DNA from 3 places in the Mesorhizobium sp. LSJC285A00 genome. Region 3 is predicted to be linked to each of the others. Evidence: predicted binding sites of a transcription regulator. Region 3 holds the regulator's gene; each other region holds the start of a gene.
What was found. Region 3 encodes PhoB, which activates phosphate uptake and scavenging genes when phosphate is short. Its sites were predicted from a motif close to TGTCATNNANCTGTCAT; they were not measured.
Positions count from the first base shown of each region.

Region 1: the regulator PhoB is predicted to act here: its motif matches at 3,361-3,377, upstream of X726_RS159595 (bifunctional 2',3'-cyclic-nucleotide 2'-phosphodiesterase/3'-nucleotidase).
Region 2: the regulator PhoB is predicted to act here: its motif matches at 4,745-4,761, upstream of X726_RS140725 (YdcH family protein).

Region 1 covers NZ_AYVK01000008.1:580-7,673, reverse strand. Annotated here, with positions in the region: gene X726_RS159590 (cyclopropane-fatty-acyl-phospholipid synthase family protein) at 1-1,219, shown strand, start outside; gene X726_RS159595 (bifunctional 2',3'-cyclic-nucleotide 2'-phosphodiesterase/3'-nucleotidase) at 1,280-3,259, opposite strand; gene X726_RS159600 (NAD(P)/FAD-dependent oxidoreductase) at 3,401-4,666, opposite strand; gene X726_RS159605 (5-formyltetrahydrofolate cyclo-ligase) at 4,848-5,513, shown strand; gene X726_RS159610 (hypothetical protein) at 5,569-5,832, opposite strand; partial or broken gene X726_RS01000000166740 (Lrp/AsnC ligand binding domain-containing protein) at 5,893-6,075, opposite strand; gene X726_RS1000000170390 (hypothetical protein) at 6,250-6,588, shown strand; gene X726_RS159615 (Lrp/AsnC family transcriptional regulator) at 6,661-7,094, opposite strand, start outside.
Region 2 covers NZ_AYVK01000052.1:14,467-21,560, forward strand. Annotated here, with positions in the region: gene X726_RS140745 (Stf0 family sulfotransferase) at 1-149, opposite strand, end outside; gene X726_RS140740 (sterol desaturase family protein) at 229-1,365, opposite strand; gene X726_RS1000000172500 (hypothetical protein) at 1,533-1,730, opposite strand; partial or broken gene X726_RS03635 (chloramphenicol phosphotransferase) at 1,726-2,079, opposite strand; gene X726_RS140735 (lytic transglycosylase domain-containing protein) at 2,094-2,951, opposite strand; gene ispG (flavodoxin-dependent (E)-4-hydroxy-3-methylbut-2-enyl-diphosphate synthase) at 2,955-4,208, opposite strand; gene X726_RS140725 (YdcH family protein) at 4,496-4,675, opposite strand; gene X726_RS140720 (YdcH family protein) at 4,915-5,118, shown strand; gene X726_RS140715 (IclR family transcriptional regulator) at 5,143-5,958, opposite strand; gene X726_RS140710 (transporter substrate-binding domain-containing protein) at 6,115-6,945, shown strand; gene X726_RS140705 (amino acid ABC transporter permease) at 7,015-7,094, shown strand, end outside.
Region 3 covers NZ_AYVK01000015.1:54,029-61,122, forward strand. Annotated here, with positions in the region: gene X726_RS154055 (sugar ABC transporter permease) at 1-221, opposite strand, end outside; gene xylF (D-xylose ABC transporter substrate-binding protein) at 366-1,406, opposite strand; gene X726_RS154045 (ROK family protein) at 1,672-2,907, shown strand; gene phoB (phosphate regulon transcriptional regulator PhoB) at 2,938-3,627, opposite strand; gene phoU (phosphate signaling complex protein PhoU) at 3,644-4,348, opposite strand; gene pstB (phosphate ABC transporter ATP-binding protein PstB) at 4,390-5,214, opposite strand; gene pstA (phosphate ABC transporter permease PstA) at 5,232-6,548, opposite strand; gene pstC (phosphate ABC transporter permease subunit PstC) at 6,545-7,094, opposite strand, start outside.

The DNA.
Region 1 (7,094 bases), on a different contig from region 3:
CGCCATCAGGCTGGACGAACTCAATTTCGCCGAGATCGTCAAGGGCCTGCCGGCCAAGGCGCGCATGGTGCTGTCGGCGGCGATGAAATTGCCGCGCGGTTCGCTGAAGGTGAGGATGCCGGATGGCCGGGCGGTGCTTGTCGGCGGCAACGGACCCGGGCCGGATGCCGAGCTGGTGTTGAAGAACTGGCGCCTGCCCGGCCGTGCCTTTTCCGGCGGCACCATCGGCGTTGCCGAATCCTACATGGACGGCGACTGGGAAAGCCCTGATGTAACCAGCTTCCTCGAACTGTTCGTCGTCAACTCGGCCGTTGGGGAACGCATTGCCGGCGGCGCCAACTGGCTCATCAACACGGTCCAGCGCATCCGCCACTGGTTCAACGAAAACACCCGCACCGGCTCGAAGCGCAACATCTCGGCGCATTACGATCTCGGCAACGCCTTCTACAAGCAATGGCTCGATCCCAGCATGACCTATTCGTCGGCGCTCTATGCGACCGGCGCCAACGACCTGGAAAGCGCTCAGGCCGCCAAATACCGCGCGCTGGCCAAGGATACCGGCATCGGCAAGAAGGACCATGTGCTCGAGATCGGCTGCGGCTGGGGCGGTTTTGCCGAATTTGCCGCGCGCGAGATCGGCTGCCGCGTCACCGGCCTGACCATCAGCCGCGAACAGCACGATTTCGCCAAGGCGCGCATCCAGAAGGCGGGACTGTCTGACAAGGTCGACATCAAGCTGCAGGATTACCGAGACGAAACGGGCACTTACGACCGCATCGCCTCGATCGAGATGTTCGAGGCGGTCGGCGAAAAATATTGGCCGGTATTTTTCGGCAAGATGAAGGCGTGCTTGAGGCCCGGCGGCACCGCCGGCCTGCAGATCATCACCATCAACGAGGCCGCCTACGACACCTATCGGGCGAGGCCGGATTTCATCCAGCGCTATGTCTTCCCAGGCGGCATGCTGCCGACGCCGTCGATCCTGAAGACGCTGGGCAGCGACCATGGCCTTGCCCATCTGCGCGAGCGCGTCTTTCCGGACGACTATGCCCGCACGCTTGCCGAATGGCGCAACCGCTTCTGGGCGTCGTGGGAAAAGATCGTCCCGCTCGGCTTCGACGACCGCTTCAAGAAGCTTTGGGAATTTTATCTCCACTATTGCGAAGCCGGCTTTAGAGCCAGCTACATCGACGTGCGCCAAGTGGTCTACAAAGCCTGATCCGAAGCGTGATTGAGCGGGCGTATGCCCGCTCGTTTTCCCTGTTAGCTGCACGTTGCCTCAAAGCAGGATGCGATACTTCGCAAACCCGGATTCGCCCTCGCCGGCCGGCTCGATCTTGAGCGATTTCACTCCCGATATAAAATCCTTCGCTTTGGGGCCGGTCTCGAACACGACGCTGGTGCCGGGCAGCGGCGTGAACGACCAATTGTCGTCGGCCGAGGGATTGATCGTGCCTTCGCTGACGACGTAGCGCACGATCACGTCGCGGTTGGTGTCCGGCGCCTCGTAGATGATCTTCGAGGCATTGATGTCGGGGAAATTGCCGCCACCGCCGGCGCGGTAATTGTTGGTGGCGACGACGAATTTCGCTGCCGGATCAATAGGCTTGCCGTCGAAGCTGAGGCCGACGATGCGGTTCGAGCCGGCATTGGCGACGCCACCCTTGGCATCGTATTTCGGCAGCTGCGACAGGTCTATTCCGTAGCTGACGCCATCGATCACATCGAAATTGTAGGACGGGAATTCGGTGTCGATGAGCGCCTGGTCGGCCTTGCCCGGCTCGATCTTCCTGAAAATGCCGGCCGACATTTCCAGCCATTCCTTCACTTGCGCGCCGGTGATTTCGACGGCGCGCACCGTGTTCGGATAGAGATAGAGGTCGGCGACGTTCTTGATGGCGATGTCGCCCACCGGCACGTCGGTATAGTAGTCGGCGCCGTTGCGCCCGCCGGCCTTGAAGGGTGCTGCCGCCGACAGCAGCGGCACATCCTTCCACTGCGTGCTCTTCAATATGTCCTTGAGGTACCAGCTCTGCGCCTGGTTGACGATCTGCACCGACGGATCGTCGGCGACCAGCGCGAAATAGGAATAGAGCGGCGCCGAGGTCTTGCCGACCGGTCGGCGGACATAGGCAAGTGTCGCCTCATGGTCCGCCTTCAGCGCATCGACGACGCGCTGGTCGTCCGCCACCGTCGGCTTGTTTGCCTTGTCGACGCGCTGGTAGATCGGCCTTGCCTCCGATGTGGCCGAGGCTACGCGCCATTTCGATCCGTCCCGTTCCAGAAGCAGATCGATCAGTCCCATGTGCGAGCCCCAGAAACCGCCCATCACGGCGGGCTTGCCCTGCAGCGTGCCTTTCTCGGTGTCGACGCCTTCGAGCGCCTGAAAATCCTTCTTGCCGGGGAAGACGAGATGCTGATGGCCGGTGAACACCGCATCGATGCCTTCGACGCCGGCGACGAAGAAGGAGGCGTTCTCCATGCCGTCGCCCTGCTTGATATCGATGCCGGAATGCGAGAGCGCGATGACGATGTCGGCGCCCTCCTCCTTGATCTGCGGCACCCATGCCCTGGCCGCCTCGACGATGTCGCGCGTCCTGACATTGCCTTCCAGGTTCTTCAGGTCCCAGACCATGATCTGCGGCGGCACAAAGCCGATGATGCCGATCTTGATCGGCTGCTCGGCGCCCGACCCGTCCTTGATCTTCTTGTCGAGGATGACATAGGGCTTGAGGTAGAGCTTGTCGTCGCGCGGTTTGGCGGCAAGCTCGGTGCCGCGGATCAGATTGGCGCAGACGAAGGGGAAATTGGCTCCGGCCAGCACCTTGTCGAGGAACGACAGGCCGTAATTGAACTCGTGATTGCCGAGCGTCGAGCATTCATAGCCCAGCAGGTTCATGCCCTTCATGATCGGATGCAGATCGCCTTCCTTGAGGCCCTTCTCATAGGCGATGTAATCGCCCATCGGATTGCCCTGCAAAAGATCGCCATTGTCGATCAGCATCGCATTGGTGGCTTCCTTGCGCACCGCCGCGATCAGTGAGGCCGTCCGTGACAGGCCCATCGTGTCGTTGGCTTTGTCGGCGTAGTAGTCGTAAGGCAGCACATTCACATGGATGTCGGTGGTCTCCATGATCCTCAGATGCGCCTGATTGGCCTGCGCGCGGGCGGAAAACGGATGGAGCATGATCAGCGCCCCGCTGGCGGCCGTACCGGCAAGAAAACTACGGCGGGAGACGGGGTAATTGAGATGCGGCATTGGTTTTCCTTCCCAGCGACGTGACAAGATCCCAGCCCCGGGCGGAAGCTTCGCGCCGAAAACCGGCCATGTCCATCGGGAAGTCAGTCGATCAGCAAAAGGTGACGGCTGGATGAATATCCTTGGCCGCGGTTGAGAACCTCAGCCCTTGTCATCGTCGCCCTGGGTGATCAGCCGCGCGCTGCGCTGGCCGGTGAAATAGATCCATAGCCAGCTAAGCGACACCGAGAGCCGGTTGCGGAAACCGATCAGGAAGTAGATATGCGCCACGCCCCACAGCCACCAGGCAAGCCATCCCGTGAGCTTGATCGAGCCGAAATCGATCGCGGCTGCCCACTTGCCGATCGTCGCCAGGTCGCCGGCATGTTTGTAGCGGAAAGGCCGCGGCGCGCCATCGCCGGCCAGCCGCGCCCTGATCGTCGCGGCGACATGCTTGCCCTCCTGCTTGGCCGAGGGCGCCACGCCGGGCACCGGTTTGCCGTCCGGCCGCAAGACATGCGCGGTGTCGCCGATGACGAAGATTTCAGGACTGTTCGGCACGGTCAGATCGGGCTCGACCATTACCCTGCCCGCCCGGTCCACCGGCGCGCCCAGCCACTCTCCCGCGGGTGAAGCCGCCACGCCGGCGGCCCACAGGATGGTTCGCGCCGGCAGATGCGTATCGCCAAAGACGACGCCTTCGGCATCGAGGCGCGTGACGGCGCGGCCAAGCTCGACCGTGACGCCCCGCCGCTCCAGCGCCTTGCGCGCATAGTCGGACAGCTTTGGCGCGAAATTGGCTAGGATCCTGTCTCCGGCCTCGACCAGCACCACACGCGCCTCACGCGTGTCGATGTTGCGGAATTCGCCGCGCAGCGTTTCATGCGCGAGTTCGACAATGGTGCCGGCAAGCTCCACGCCGGTCGGGCCGCCGCCGACGATGACCAGTGTCAGCAGTGCCTGGCGCTTGGCCGGATCGGTCTCGCGCTCGGCCTGCTCGAAGGCGAGCAGGATGCGCCGCCGAATGGTGGTTGCGTCTTCAAGCGTCTTCAGCCCGGGCGCGAAAGGCTCCCATTCGTCGTGGCCGAAATAAGCATGACGCGCGCCGGTGGCGAGCACCAGCGTGTCGTAGGGAACAGAACTGCCGTCCTCAAGCAGCACGCGTTTGCCTGGACGGTCGACGCCGGTGACGTTGCCGAGCAGGGTCGTCACGTCCTCGCGCTTGCGCAGCAGATGACGGATCGGCCAGGCAACTTCCGAGGTCGCCAGCGAGGTGGTCGCCACCTGGTAAAGCAGCGGCTGGAAAAGGTGATGGTTGCGCTTGTCGATCATGGTGATGCGCACGGGTGCGCCGGCCAGCGCCCGGGTGAGTTCGAGACCGCCGAACCCTGCGCCGACGACAACGACATGATGGCTGGTTTCACTCATCGCATTCACCCCTGTTTGTCTCTCTTTATCTAGTGATTTTTGTGCACCGCAACAATGTCGCGGCGCGCTAGACTGCCGCGCGTAAGGCTGCCCAGGACTCGTCGCCGGATGTCGCGAATGCCTATGTCGGCAAGCCTGGACGGGTATAGCCTTGCAGGGGCTGGAACCACGGGAGTGAAGCATGGCCAACGACGATGACAAAGATCGCAAAGGGCGGGCGCAATATTCTTCGCCGCCTTGCTTCATGCACGAACTCGATCCGGAATTTCGCGCGCCATTGACCGACTGGACCGATGTGCGCCGTTGGCGCAAGGCCGAGCGCGAGCGTCTGATCGCGGCACGGTTGGCGGTTTCCGCCGATGCGCGGGTGGCGATGTCGCGGGCTATCGCCGAAGGGCTCGACGCGACCATCGGCGACATTGCCGGCCGCATGGTCAGCCTCTATTGGCCGTTTCGCGGCGAGCCGGACCTGCGGCCGTGGATGGCGTCGATCAACGAACGCGGCGGCCGCACGGCGCTGCCCATCGTGATCGAGAAGGGCCAGCCGCTGATCTTCCGCGCTTATGTGCCTGGCGACCGGCTGGAAAAAGGCGTCTGGAACATCCCTATCCCCGCCGAAGGCGACCCGGTGCTGCCCGACATCGTCATCTCGCCGATCGTCGGCATCGACCCGCGAAACTACCGCCTGGGCTATGGCGGCGGCTTCTTCGACCGCACGCTGGCTGCCATGCCGTTCAAGCCATTGGTCATCGGCGTCGGCTACGAACTGCAGCGCATCCCCACCATCTACCCGCAGCCGCACGACATCCCGATGGACCAACTGGTGACCGAGGTATTAAAAGCCTAGCGTGATGAGATTCAGAGACCCTCCGTGTGATCGCACATATTCATAAATATCACGCTTAGAAAAGATCGCCGTTGGTGTCATTCCCAGGCAACTGAGGAATATCCGCCTTACCGGCATCTTTATACTCGGCCAACAAACGAATGCGGCGATACACACTGAACAAAATTTTCAGCAAGACAAGCGGATCTCCGGTGCGCGCGTGTAGCGCACCTGCAGACGGAAGCTCAATCAATCGGGCCATGTCATTGGCATTGTCGGCGATTATCTTCACCTCTTCAGCGGCTTTTCTAGTATCCACTTTATTTGATTTTACGCACAATTCCGTGCACTCCGCTACTCAGTTCCTAAGCCTCTCCGCTTCTTCTCCATCGCCGCGCGATCAACAATCGCGCAAGGCAAAGGACGAACTGATCTTCATCACGTGCGGCATAACAGACAGCCACTTCTTGTGGATGCGTTGATAGCCCACGAGGTGCTTCGCCGCGATGCGCAGGATGTAGTCGTATTCACCCGACATCAGGTGGCAGGACAGCACATTTGGGCAGCACTTTATCGCCGCATCGAGGCCGGTTGACCGCCGTGTAGCAACACAAATGTTACGTGACAAAAATCCGACGTGGTCGATAAATACTCTTTAAGGGAACCATGCTGCAGCGAACCGCTTCGACATGCGCTTCGGGCGGATCCAACAGTGTCGAGCCGCTCTTGAATTGGCTGCTTCGCAACGGGTGGCGAGATGATCGGACGAACCATAGCAATTACCCTCGCAATTGCGTTTTCCCTTTCGCCTTTGCATGCGCAACCACGGCATCGTTTGCCGAGCGGCTACAAATGGGGCCGCTGCCTGCTTGTTGTTGGCGGTCAGACCCGCATATCCGGAAGGTGCTCTTATCAAATCGAGCAGGGCGGCGATTTCAATATCCAGGGACCGAAGCAAGTTTTTGCAGGGATCGACTATCCTGATCCGCATAGTGGCGCTGGTGAAATGTCTAAAGATTACTGGGCGGATGTCTACAAGGACGGTGATGTCTGGGCGGGCTATGCAAACTCCGACATTCGCGCCACCCACGGGTGATGAACGCTGGGAAGAACTTCGCCGCGAAGGCGCATGCTATATCGGGAAGGACGTCCGAGTATGTTTGTGGCGTTAAGCCAGTTCCGGCTTCATTCCCATGGCGGTCCGATCGACGATCTCGCGCAGGGCAAAGGATGAGTTGATCTTGGTCACATGCGGCATCGCCGACAGCCACTCCTTGTGGATGCGCTCATAGTCGACCAGATCCTTGGCGGCGATGCGCAGGATATAGTCGTATTCGCCCGACATCAGGTGGCACGACAGCACATTCGGGCAGCGCTTGATCGCCGCCTCGAAATCCGACAGCGTCTTTTCGAACTGTCCCGACAGCGATATGTGCACGATCGCCGTCATCTGGTGACCGAGCGCTGCATTCGAAAGCCGGGCGTGATAGCCGCGGATGGTGCCGGATTTCTCCAGATTGTCGAGCCGGCGCGAACAGGCCGACTGCGACAGGCCGACCCTTTCGGCGAGCGCCGCATTGGGTATGCGGCCATCCTTCTGCA
Region 2 (7,094 bases), on a different contig from region 3:
GGCAATTTCCACTCTTCTGCCCATTCCGCCTTGTCCTGCCGCCGGTAGAACGAGTGCGGATCGCCGGCTGTTTTCATCGATGCCAGCAGACCGCACAGCAATGTGCTTCCGGTTCTCGGCGTGCCGCAGATTATGTAGCCGTCACGCATCTGGGGGCTCTGTCGCTTGTCATGGATTGGGCTACCTCGCCAGGCGCGGTGACACGCGCGCTTCGCTAATGGATCCAGTCTAGCCGCGCCGGAAGGGATAGAGGAATTGCTGCCAGTATCCGTTCGGAACGGGATGTCCGTGAATGCCGTAGCCGTTCGGCCAGCGTCCTTCAGGCATATGGTGGGTACCGAACAGCCGGTCGAGCAGCGGGAAATGGATGGCGAAGTTTACGTCGATCGCTTCTTTCTCGAGGCCGTGATGCCAGTGGTGGTAACGCGGCGACACCAGCACCTTTTCGACTGGACCGAAACTGGTTCCGATGTTGGAATGGATGAAAGACGAATAGACGTAGACGATCAATATATACGTCTGGATAGCCGATTCATCGAACCCCAGCACGAACATCGGGGTGGCCGTCAGGCTGCGCAGCACGATGATTTCCAGGAAATGCATGCGCGCACCGGCAATCCAGTCCATCGACTTGGCGGAATGGTGCACGGCATGGAACTTCCACAGCCAGGGAATGCGATGGAAGGCCCGATGCACCCAATACTGGGCAAGGTCGGTCAGGAACATCACCGCCAGCAACTGCACCAGCCACGGCAAGTCGTGGACCCAGGCGCGCACCGAACCAAGGGCGCCCTGTGCATTGACGAAGTTGGACGGCGCCAAGGTCAGGTAGGTCAAAATCTGCACCAGCAGCGATGAGACCAGATAGTAGAACAGGTCCTCGCGCCATTCGTCGCGGAACACGGTCTGATCCTTGTTGCGCGCGAAAAGACGTTCGAGCGGTACGAACAGCACACCCATGAACAGAGCGTTCAGGATGAAGAAATCAAGCCCGAAGAACACCCCTTCGATGTGCAGTTGATGGCGCACCGGAAGCATGCCGACCAGCGACGCCAGCAGCACAGTGAACATCGCTGCCGCGCCGAGCGTCTTTTGCCTGCGCAGCGTCATGCTGAGGATCGCCAGGATATAGCCGGAGATGAGGACGAAATAGAGCACCGGCTTGAAGAACAGCATCTGGTGGATGGGGGCCAGATCCGGCATCGATGTAAGCGACGGGTAGCGCAGCACGATGACCATCAGCAGGGCGGTGACCCCGGCAAGCAAGCCAATCGAGCCGGACAGCCAGCCAGAACCGAACGGCCGTTTGGCGCGCGGCGTTTCAAGTTCGCCGACAACGCGTCTAAGGAAATTTGCCACTGCCATGATGCTCCCCCGTTAACGGCCCCCAAAAGGTCTCGCCAGAAATTTCGACCGGTCTTACTATAGCAGGGCTCATAAATATTTAATCGACACGACTTTGCAGGCCAGAGACGGCTATCGGCTTTTTGGGCAATTGGTAAAAACTGCAATCGTGTCAAAGACACCGGCCACTATAGTCGGAATCTTTCCTGGATGCGACGGGCGCATTCAAGCGGCGTCAGCCGGCTGGTGTCGACTTCGAGGTCGTAGTCCATGCCGTTGTGGACGCGTCCATATTGCCAGCGCGCCAGGCCAGGCAGCCTGTCGGCGCGCGGCCTCGCGCGCTTCCAGCACCTCCAGCGGCGCCATGACGCCGACCAGATGCAGATCGAAACCCGACAGCAGCATGCGGTACTCCGCTATCTCGTCATTGAAGACGTCGTCGACAATGAGATTGTTGCCTTGCCCGGCCATGGCGGCGATGGCATGGCGCATGCCGCGCATGGCTCGCGCGCCGACCGGCCCGCTCCTGATCACCACCGACGGCTTGCCGTCTTCCAGCACGGTCTCAAAGGAAAACCCGTCGGCATGATCCTGCAGCGCCGGCGGCAGCATGTCGATGAAAGCATCCATCTGGACATGCAGGAAGGGCTCGGTGGCGATCGTTTGCAGCGCCCTGGCGATCGAGCTTTTGCCGGCGCTGCCGACGCCATTAAGCAGGACGATTTTGGCCGTCATGTCGCCCCCTCGGCCTATCGGTTGCGCACGACGATACAGGCGCCCCCGACGCTTTGCAGTTTCTGGCAGATGACGTTGGCGGCGGCACGGTCGTCGACGCCGATCCTGACGGCGTAGATGCCGCGTCGGCCGATCGGCGTGCGCACCCGGCTGACCACCGGGTCACGACCGGAAAGCAGCGCCGGAAACCGGCTCCTGACCCGCAGCCACTGATTGATCGCAGCTCCCCTGCGGAAATTGCCGGCCACCTGGACGCCCCATGGCTTCACAGTGATCGAGGCCATCGCCACGGTTCTGGACATGATCACCGGCAGCTTGCGGCAGGCGACGGCAAAGCTGGTTTTCGCGTCGAGCGGCTCGACCGTCCCGGCGTAAGCGCTGTCGGAAAACTTGTCGGCCGGTTCGCCCATGATGTCGAAGACGTAGCTCTCGGTCTCCATCGGCAGGAAACCGCCGGAATCCAGCCAGCGCGAAACGCGGCTCTCGCCGGCATTGTAGGCAGCCGCCGCCAGGCCGAGATTGCCGAAGCCGGTCTTCATTTCGGCGAGATATTTCGCCGAAGCCGGGATCGCCTGGTCGATGTCGAAAGGATCGGCCAGCCCGCGCATCTTGGCGGTGCCCGGCATGAACTGGGCGATGCCTTCGGCACCGACCGGGCTCACCGCATTGGGGTCGAAGCGGCTTTCCTTCCAGATCAGCCGGGCGAAGTAATCCTTCGGCAGGCCGTTCCGCTCGGCATGCGTCTCGATCAGGTCACAGACACGGCCGATCAATCGTTTCGCCGCCGAGCGCGATTGCGGTGGATCGGCAAGTGCCTGTCCGGCACTCAGCCCGCAGAGCAGGATCACACCGGCTTTGAGCAGCCCCCGCATGGCTCATTCGGCCGCGGCTTTGCCGTGCTGGCCAAACCGCCGCTCGATATAGTCGGCAACCATTTTTTCGAAATCGGCGGCGATCGACGGACCGCGCAGCGTCGCCGACTTCTTGCCGTCGACGAAGACGGGTGCGGTCGGCGTCTCGCCGGTGCCGGGCAGCGATATGCCGATATCGGCGTGCTTGGATTCGCCGGGGCCGTTGACGATGCAGCCCATCACCGCGACCTTGAGGTTCTCGACGCCGGGATATTTCTCCCGCCAGACCGGCATGTTCTTGCGCAAATCGGCCTGGATGTTCTGGGCGAGCTCCTGGAACACGGTGGATGTCGTGCGGCCGCAGCCGGGGCAAGCGGCGACGATCGGCACGAACTGACGGAAGCCCATGGTCTGCAGCAGTTCCTGCGAGACCTGCACCTCGCGTGTGCGATCGCCATTCGGCTCCGGCGTCAGCGAGATGCGGATGGTGTCGCCAATGCCTTGCTGCAAGAGGATGCCCATGGCAGCCGACGAGGCGACGATGCCCTTGGATCCCATGCCGGCTTCGGTGAGGCCAAGATGCAGCGCATGGTTGGAACGCGTGGCAAGCTCGGCATAGACGGCGATCAAATCCTGCACGCCGCTGACCTTGGCCGACAGGATGATCTTTTCGCGGGCGAGGCCTATCTCTTCGGCCATTTCGGCCGACAGGATGGCCGACTGCACGATCGCCTCGCGGGTTACTTCCTGCGCCGTCAGCGGGAAGCCTTGGCTCTGGTTCTCGTCCATCAGCCGGGTGAGCAGCTCCTGATCGAGCGACCCCCAATTGACGCCGATGCGCACCGGCTTGTCATGCCTGATCGCCATTTCGACGATCGCGGCGAACTGGCGGTCCTTCTTGTCCTTGAAGCCGACATTGCCAGGATTGATGCGGTATTTGGCCAGTGCCTCGGCACAGGCCGGATGATCGGCCAGCAGCTTGTGGCCGATATAGTGGAAGTCGCCGACCAGCGGCACATTGATGCCGAGCCGCTCGAGCCGTTCGCGGATGCGCGGCACGGCGGCGGCGCTCTCGTCACGATCGACGGTGATGCGCACGATCTCGGAGCCAGCGCGATGCAAAGCCGCAACCTGCGCGACGGTCTGGTCGATATCGGCCGTGTCGGTGTTGGTCATCGACTGCACGACGACCGGCGCGCCGCCGCCGACGACCACGCCGCCGACATCGACGCCGACCGATGTCCGGCGCGCAAAGGGGGAGGAAAAATACCCGGTCATGCCGGCAGCCTCTTGATCACCCGAGCGACATACGTCCACGTCGACGCACGCTCGATCAGCTATCAGCGCAGAGCGCTGAGGTTCGGGCATGAGGTGGAGGAGCAAAGATGGCTTGTCAATGGCGACAGACAAGCAGAGCCGCCAAATCGCAATAGCGCGGCGACCCCACAGACGGGTTTCGCCGGCCAACAGTATCGGAATCACTAGCAAAAACAGGCCTCCGGCGGCATGTCGCCACCGGAGCGATAGTCACGCGCCAAGGCGGCGCGTCTAATCCTGGAAGGGCGTCAGTGTCTCGTCGGTTTCGCCTTCAGTTTTTCAATCTCGTCCTTGAGTGCCAGCTTGCGTCGCTTCAGATTCACGATTTCGAGGTCGTCGACCGATGGATGGTTCATCGCATCGTCGATCTCGCGTTCGATATCACCGTGTTTCCGCTGCAACTCATCAAGATGGGATGCAAGAGACATGATTGGTTCTCCCTTTCATGGTTTCCTCGATTGCAGCCGTCAAAGGCACGTCCACCGCAGGTCGCATCTGTGACGGCACCATGACAGTCTGCCACCATCCGGCTGCGATGTCGAATGCTGCGTGGTAGCATTCCACGACAATGTGATATGTGATATTGGCTGCGCGCCGGCGGCAATTGATGCCGCCCCCGCCCAATCATGCCCATTGCCGGGCGCCGCAGACATGCAGACGGTAGAGAATGTCCGACCAGGAAAAGGCCGATGTCCGCCTCGAATTTTCCCGCCTGAAGCAGGAGCATGCCGATTTCGACGCGGCCATCAATGCGATGATCGCCATGGGCTGCGACCCCTTGCAGATCCAGCGCATGAAGAAGAAGAAGCTTTTCCTCAAGGACCGGCTGATGGCGCTGGAAGACAAGATCATTCCGGACATCATCGCTTAGCCGACGGCCTCGGGGCCTAACTGCTCACCCCGCTATCGACAGCCGCGCCGCGCGATGGCGCAGCAACGTCAGCAATTCGTCGGTCTTCTCCGCTGAAGTGTCGATCGGCACCACCAGGCACATCGTCGCCTCGACCTTGCCGGCGGCCGCGAAGACAGGGGCGGCCAGGCATTTGGTGTAGGCGTCGACCAGCCCCGAAGTGATGCAATAGCCGGTCGTTCTGGCCGTCGCGATATCGGCAATGAAGTCGTCGAACTGCAGCCTGCGGCCGTCGGGCAGCAAAAGGTCGTCTTCCGAGACCATGTCCTGGATGGCGGCCCTTTCCAATCCGGCCAGAAGCAGCCGCCCCGATGCCGTCCATGGCAGCGGGATCTGCAGGCCAGTGGCCGAGCTGATGCGGAACGGCCTGGTGCCGGGGCTGGAATGGACGATGGTATAGCGCCCGCTTTGCAGCATGCACAATTCGGAGGTCTCGCCGGTCTCGCGCGACAGATTGTCGACCTCCTGCCGGCCCCGCCTAAGCAGGTCGTTGCCCCTGACATAGTCCATCCCATAGAGGTAGAGCTTCTTGCCGAAATAGACCCGGTTGCCGTCGCCCTCCATCTCCAGGAGACCCGCATCGACCAGCGAACGCACCAGCGTATAGGTGGTGGAGCGCGGCGCATTCACCCCCTTGGCGAGATCGCCAATGCCGATGGCGCGCTGCGTGACATGCAGGAATTCCAGGATCTCCAGCACCCGGTTGAGGCCCTTCTCGCGCGAGCCGGAGGTCTTGTCGGGCGTCGGGCTCTCGGCTGGACCAAGCTCCGCCCGATCCGTGAGTCCATTGCTGTCTTGCATAACTGATTCCTGATGTTAGTATCTGTCTTGTATAGGATACATGTGTCTATTGTAAGAGACAATTCAGGTCGGCGACACGTGTGTCTGTAAGGGGAACTCAAACAACAGGAGGTCGCAGTGAACGACGCATCCAAGCGAGATTTTCTGAAACTGGGCATGGCCGGGCTTGCAACGGCGGGCGTGATGACCGCTGTCAGCGCCGAAAAGGCGGCGGCACAAGCCGCATCCGACAGCGTTCTGCGCACCGCGCTTGACCGCGGCAAGCTGATCGTCGGCACCGGCAGCACCAACGCGCCATGGCATTTCGAAAACGATGCCGGCGAGCTGGTCGGCATGGACATCACCATGGGCCGCATCCTGGCCAAGGGTCTGTTCGACGATCCGAGCAAGGTCGAGTTCGTCATGCAAGATCCGGCGCAGCGCATCCCCAATGTCACCACCAACAAGGTCGACATTACCATCCAGTTCATGACCATGACCGCGCAGCGCTCGCAGCTGATCCACTTCTCCAGGCCATACTATGTCGAGGGCGTCGCCCTGCTGACGCTGCCGACGGCGGAAAACAAGACCTTCGACAAGCTGCTCGCCGGCGGTTCGGCGACGCGCATCTCGATCCTGCAGAATGTCGACGCCGAAAGCTCGGTCCATTACGCCCTGCCGGAGGCGCAGGTGCTGCAGATCGACACCCAGGCCAATGTGCTGCAGGCACTGGAATCGAAACGCGCCGATGCCGCCGCTGTCGATCTTTCAACCGTGCGCTGGCTGGCCTCGCGCAACCCCGACAAATATTTCGATGCCGGCAAGAGCTGGTACTCGATGCTCTACGGCGCGGCGGTCAGGCAGGGCGACCTGGACTGGCTGACCTTCGTCAACCAGACCTTCACCATCGCCATGTTCGGCCATGAGACCGCACTCTACGACGCCGCCTTCAAGGACTATTTCGGCCAAGAGCCGCCGGCCCGCCATCCGGGTTTCCCGGTTGTCTGACAAGCGCTGGCGGAAGGGTTAGCCCTTCCGCCTTCTAGTTCGCATCCCCTTGGTTATTGCGGGAGACGCATGGGCTATACGCTCAACTTCAACCTGATCTGGCGGCATTTCGACAAGCTGTGGGGCGGCCTTCTGCTCAGCCTCGAGCT
Region 3 (7,094 bases):
ATCGCGACCGAGGACGTCTGCACCGACAGGTTCCAAAGATTGCGCGGCGTCAGGAAAAGCCCACCCGACAGGATATGTATGCCGACCCAGACGACCAGCAGCGCGCCGACCATGCCGAGCATGCGCGTGTCGAGCTCGGTCGCTTTCAGGAACCGGGCGACCGCGCCGAGTTCAGACGCTCGTGCCGTATCGGCCTGCGGATTTGAGGTCGTGTCGGTCATGATGTCCTCCAGCGGCTTGCCGTCTGGCGCGGATGCCGGACCACAGCCTAGAAGTTTGCCGCCGATGGCGGAAACACACAATTCTCGTAGAGAAAACGCCGCGGCTTGACAGCCGCGGCGCCTCATTTCTTCAAGTCGTCGAGATCAGTTGCAAGCCGCGACGCTGCCGGCGGCGACGCCCGTGCAGACTTCGTCCTTCTTGATCCAGCCGGCGTCGATGACGACGTTGAGGTTGTCCTTGGTGATCGCGACGGGGGTCAGGAACAGCGACTTGACGGTGTTGCCGCCAGGCGTGGTGAAGTCCTTGGCGCCGGCAATGTCGCCCGTCTTCTTGCCATCGGCAAGCTGCGAGGCGATCTCGGCGGCGTTCTTGCCGAGTTCGCGCGCGTCCTTCCACACCGACACCGTCTGCGTGCCGAGTGCGATGCGGTTCAGAGCGGCATGGTCGCCATCCTGGCCCGAGACCGGAACCGTTCCGGCGAGGCCCTGCGCCGTCAGCGCGGCGACAACGCCGCCGGCGGTGCCGTCATTGGCCGCAACCACGGCATCGACCTTGTTGTCGTTGGCGGTCAGGAACTGTTCCATGTTCTTCTGGGCGTTGGCCGGCAGCCAGCCATCGGTATAGGCCTCGCCGACATTCTTGATCTTGCCCGAGTCGATGGCTTCCTTGAGCACTTCCATCGAGCCCGAGAACAGGAAATCGGCATTCGGATCCGAGCCAGAGCCCTTGATGAAGACATAGTTGCCTTCGGGCTTCGCCTTGAACACTTCGCGGGCCTGCATGCGGCCGACTTCCTTGTTGTCGAAGGTCAGGTAGAAGACGTCCTTGTTCTCGATCAGGCGGTCATAGCCGACGACCGGAATGCCTTCGTCCAGCGCCTTCTGCACCGCCGGGCCGATGGCCGAGGCGTCCTGCGCCAGGATGATCAGCGAGTTGGCGCCCTGCGAGATCAGGCTTTCGACGTCGGTCAGCTGCTTGCCGGGATTGGACTGCGCGTCGGCGGAAATGTACTTGTCGCCGGCAGCCTCGATCGCCGTTTTCATCGCCGCCTCGTCGGTCTTCCAGCGCTCTTCCTGGAAGTTCGACCACGACACGCCGATGACCTTGTCCTTCGCCTGCGCGACCGAGACCAGCGCCAGCGACATGGCGACGCCCGCCAGCATGGCGGCTGCAAATCTGTTCATTATAACCCTCCCTGCGCCGCGCACGGCGCGACAAAACCGGCCCGAAGGCCTGCACACAGAGGCTCCATTTTTTCGAGCCTCGAAAAAATACTGGTTCAATGATAAAGCGCTGTCAACATCGATTCTGATGGTTTCTGATGGCCTTGCCGAATTTTTTCGAGCTCCGCAATAAACAATGACAGGGCTGCCGGCGTCTGCCAATATTTGGCTGGTGCCGTCGAACGCCTTCACTATCATGAGGCGCGAGGAGGCCGGGAGGAAACAAATGTCGGTTGGAATCCGCCACGACGATCTGCGCCGTCGCAACCGCGCGATGGTGATTTCGGCCGTGCGCCGGGCCGGCCAGCCGTCGCGGACCGAGATTGCGGCGACCACCGGCCTCAGCCATTCGACCATATCGGCAATCTCGTCTGATCTGATTCAAGAAGGCATCCTGATTGAAGGCAAGCCTGGCGAGACCGGCTCGCTGAAACGCGGCCGGCCGCAGGTCGGCCTTGGCCTCAATCCGGAAGCGGCGGCGGTGATGACCGTGGTGCTGTCGCTGAACTTCCTCTCCGTCACCGTCATCGACTATGCCGGCCAGGTGGTCGCGGAAGAACAGCGCCGGCTCGACACGCTGACCATGCCGCGCGACGAACTGATCGGCGAATGCGTAGCAATCGTCCGGCGGCGTCTCGAGGACCCGGACCTGGACGTCCAGAGCATCGCCCGCATTGCCATGGGCATCCAGGGCATCACCGATTCGCAGGCGCGGGCCATGCTGTGGTCGCCAATCACGCCACTGACCGACATTGCCTTCGCCGACATGTTGGAAGCGGAATTCGGCATTCCGGCCACCATGGAGAACGACTGCAATATGATGGCGGTGGCGCTGCAATGGCGCCAGCCCGAGCGCTACCGCGACAATTTTATCGCCATCCTCTTGTCGCACGGCATCGGCATGGGACTGGTGCTGAAAGGCGAACTGTTCACCGGCACCCATTCCTCGGGCGGCGAGTTCGGCCACATGATCCACCGTCCGGGCGGCGCGCTCTGCCGCTGCGGGCGGCGCGGCTGCGTCGAGGCCTATGCCGGAAACTACGCCATCTGGCGCAGCGCCAGAATGATGAGCGAAGATGCCGAGCCGGTCGATATCGGCGACGCTGATATGCGCGCACTCGCCGCGCGCGCCCGCGAAACCGATGGCCCGGAGCGCGAAGCCTATCGCAGGGCCGGTGAGGCGCTCGGCTTCGGCCTCGGCAGCCTGTTTGCTCTGATCGATCCGGCACCCGTCGCCATGGTCGGCGTCAGCGCTGCCGCCTTCGACCTGATCGAACCGGCATTGCGCGAAGCGATCGCCCAGACCGCCGGCGGCCAGCACTCGAAATCGATCTCCTTCGACACCGAGCCCAACGAGCTGCCGCTGATCCGCGAAGGCTGTGCCATGCGCGCGCTCGGCTTCGTCGACCAGGAGATTTTCGCGCCGGGCATTCAGGCAAAATCCGGCAAGCATGTCGCCTGAATGGCCGGCAACGGCGCGACGCGCAGCATCCTAGTCTTCCCTGATAGCGTAGCCGGCGCCGCGAATGGTACGGATGACATCCGGCATGCGGCCGTTGTTGACGGCCTTGCGCAGCCGCCCGACATGCACGTCGACGGTTCGCTCGTCAATATAGATCGTCTCGCCCCAGACATTGTCGAGCAGCTGGCTGCGCGAGAACACGCGGCCGGGATGGCGCATCATGAATTCGAGCAGCCGGAACTCGGTCGGTCCGAGCCTGATCTCGCTCTTCTTGCGGTAGACCCGGTGCGATTCTCGATCGAGCACGATGTCGCCGACCTTGAGCACGCTGGACAGCACTTCCGGCTTGGCCCGGCGCAGCAGCGCTTTCACGCGCGCCATGAACTCCGGCGTCGAGAATGGCTTGACCAGATAGTCGTCGGCACCGGTGGACAGGCCGCGCACGCGATCGCTTTCCTCACCGCGCGCGGTCAGCATGATGATCGGCAGCCGCTCGGTTTCGGGCCGCACTCTAAGCCGCCGACAGAGCTCGATGCCGGAAACAGCGGGCACCATCCAGTCGAGCACCAGGAGATCGGGCACGTTTTCCTGCAGGCGGATCTCGGCCTCGTCGCCGCGTGTCACCACCTCGACGTGATAGCCTTCGGATTCGAGGTTGTAGCGGAGGAGCACGCCTAGCGGCTCCTCGTCCTCCACGACCATGATGCGTGGCGCGATCATAGGCAGTTCACCCTCATCAGGCCGGCGTGGCCATCGCCGTCTCGTCCTGCTTCGGACGATTGGCGGGCAATTGCTGGCCGGTCAGCACATAATACGCATTTTCGGCGATGTTGGTGACATGATCGCCGATGCGCTCAAGATTCTTGGCGCAGAACAAGAGATGCGTGCAGGCGGTGATGTTGCGAGGGTCTTCCATCATGTAGGTCAAGAGCTCACGAAACACGGACGTGTATTTGACGTCGATGCGCTCGTCGTCATTCCTGAGTTTTGCAAGAGCTGCCGCATCGGTGGCGGCATATTCCTCGACGACGCCTTGCACCTGGATCAGCACCAGTTGCGCCATGGCATCGATGGAGTGCGAGAGGTCGCGCGGCGTGACGCTCAAGCCCACGGTGCCGACGCGTTTGGCGATGTTCTTGGCGAGATCGCCGATGCGCTCGAGGTCGCCGGCCATGCGGATCGAGCCGACCACGGCGCGCAGATCGTTGGCCATCGGCTGGCGCTTGGCGATCAGCGTGATGGCGCGGTCGTCCAGTTCGCGCTGGCGCGCATCCATGATGGCGTCGTCGGAAACGACACGCTGTGCCAGCGCATTGTCCGAATTGAGCAGCGCCCTGGTCGAGCCGCTGACCATCGAGCCTGCCAGATCGCCCATGTCGCGGATCAGCTTGCTGATCTGCCCGAGCTCTTCATCGAAGGAGGCGACGGTATGTTCACCCATGATCTTGGTCCTCGTGCCTGAAAATTCACCCGCCGGACGGCTCAGCCGAAGCGGCCGGTAATGTAGTCCTGGGTGCGCTTGTCGTCGGGGTTGGTGAACATCTTGTCGGTGGCGCCCTCCTCGACGAGATAGCCGAGATGGAACATCGCCGTGCGCTGCGACACGCGCGCCGCCTGCTGCATCGAGTGGGTGACGATGACGATCGTGTAGTTCTGGCGCAGTTCGTCGATCAGCTCCTCGACACGGGCGGTGGCGATCGGATCGAGCGCCGAGCAGGGCTCGTCCATCAGGATCACCTCCGGCGACACGGCGATGGCGCGCGCGATGCACAGGCGCTGCTGCTGGCCGCCGGACAGGCCGGTGCCGGGCTCCTGCAGGCGGTCCTTGACCTCGTTCCAGATCGCCGCCTTCTTCAGGCTCTGCTCGACGATCTGGTCCATGTCGGACTTGCGCTTGGCCAGCCCATGGATGCGCGGGCCGTAGGCGACGTTCTCGTAGATCGACTTCGGGAACGGGTTGGGTTTCTGGAACACCATGCCGACGCGGGCGCGCAGTTCGACGACATCGATGTTCTTGTCGTAGATGTCGTCTTCATCGAGCGTGATCTTGCCGGTCACCCGCGCCGAATCGATGGTGTCGTTCATGCGGTTGAGGCAGCGCAGGAAGGTCGACTTGCCGCAGCCGGACGGGCCGATCAGCGCCGTCACCTGGTTCTGGCGGACGTCGAGATTGACGTCGAACAACGCCTGCTTCTCGCCGTAGAAGACGCCGACCTTGTCGCCGCGCATCTTGATGACTTCGTTCGACTTGGCGTTCATTTTGTCGCCCACTGCATTCTCAAGGGACTGTTCGGTCATGATGTTCATACCAAATTGCCTTTTTTCTACCAGCGCCGCTCGAAGCGGCGCCGGAGCACGATCGCGGTGATGTTCATGGCCATGAGGAAGACGAGCAGGATGATGATGGCGCCGGACATGCGCTCGACAAAAGCGCGCTCAGCCTCGTTTGCCCACATATAGATCTGAACCGGCAGCGCGGTCGCCGGATCGAAAGGCGTCGTCGGATAATCGGCGACGAAAGCGACCATGCCGATCAAGAGCAGCGGTGCTGTCTCGCCGAGCGCACGCGCCAGGCCGATGATGGTGCCGGTAAGGATGCCTGGGGCGGCAAGCGGCAGGATGTGATGGAACACCATCTGCATCTTGGAGGCGCCGAGACCTAGGGCCGCCGAGCGGATCGACGGCGGCACCGCGGCGAGGGCGGCGCGCGTGGTGATGATTATGGTCGGCAATGTCATCAAGGTCAGCACCAGGCCGCCGACGAAGGAAGCCGAGCGCGGCATGCCGAGGAAGTTGATGAACACGGCAAGGCCAAGCAGACCGAAGACGATCGACGGCACCGCCGCGAGATTGTTGATGTTGACTTCGATCAGGTCCGTAAAGCGGTTCTTCTTGGCGAATTCCTCCAGATAGATGGAGGCGGCGACGCCGATCGGCAGCGCCAGCAACAGCACGATCACCATCATGTAGAACGAGCCGATGATCGCCACGCCCATGCCCGACGTTTCGGGCCGGCTGGAGGCGCCATAGGTGAACAGGCCGGTGTTGAAATGCTCGGCCATCACGCCGTCGGCTTTAAGCTTGTTCATCCAGTCGATCTGCTGGTTGGACACCTTGCGGCGCGCTTCATCGACGCCGAGGTCGATCTGGCCCTTGAAGGCCGAGTCGAGGTTCGCGGCAGCCAGGATGTCGACGTCACGCGTCCTGCCGATCACCGACGGATCGGCGGAGACGATGTCGCGCAGCTGGACGCGGGCGCCTTCCGACAGGAAGCCCTTGAGCTTCAGCATCATCGGCTTGTTGGCCGGATCGATGCCGAGCTTGGCCACCAGCGCGTTTTCGGCGAGCTTGGGATAGTTCGCCTTGATCAGCACGGTAGGGTCGGTCGCGCGCTTGCCGGAGGGATCGATCACCTTCTCGTCGAAGGTGACCGGCAGCGTCACCGTCGTCTGCCAGAAGGCGGTGTAGCCTTTCGAGACGATGGTGATCAGCATGATGGCCAGGAACGCCAGGCCCACCGAGATCGCAATCACGCCATAGATGCGGAACCGGCGTTCGGCGGCATAGCGCGCCTTCAGCCCGATGTCGCGGCGCGGTCGCGCGACGGCGCCCGCCATCGTGTCCAGGGGGATGTCGGTCATTCGTACTGCTCCCGGTACTTGCGCACGATGTAGAGGGCGACGATGTTCATCACCAGCGTCAGCGCGAACAGCGTCAGGCCGAGCGCGAAGGCGACCAGCGTCTGCGGCGAGTTGAACTCGAGGTCGCCGGTCAGTTGGTTGACGATCTTGACGGTGATGGTCGTCATCGCCTCGAACGGATTGGCCGTCAGATTGGCGGCGACGCCCGCCGCCAGCACGACGATCATCGTCTCGCCGATGGCGCGCGACGCCGTCAACAGGATGGCGCCGACGATGCCGGGCAGTGCCGCCGGCAGGATCACCCGCTTGATCGTCTCGGAGCGGGTGGCGCCGAGGCCGAGCGAGCCGTCACGCATTGCGCGCGGCACCGCGGTGATGATGTCGTCGGACAAAGAGGACACGACCGGGATCAGCATGACGCCCATCACCAGACCGGCGGTGAAGATGCTCTGGCCCTGGATGAAGGGCGAGCCGCCGGTGAGTGCCGCCGACAGGTCGCGCAAGAACGGTCCGAGCGTGACAACGGCGAAGATGCCGTAGACGATG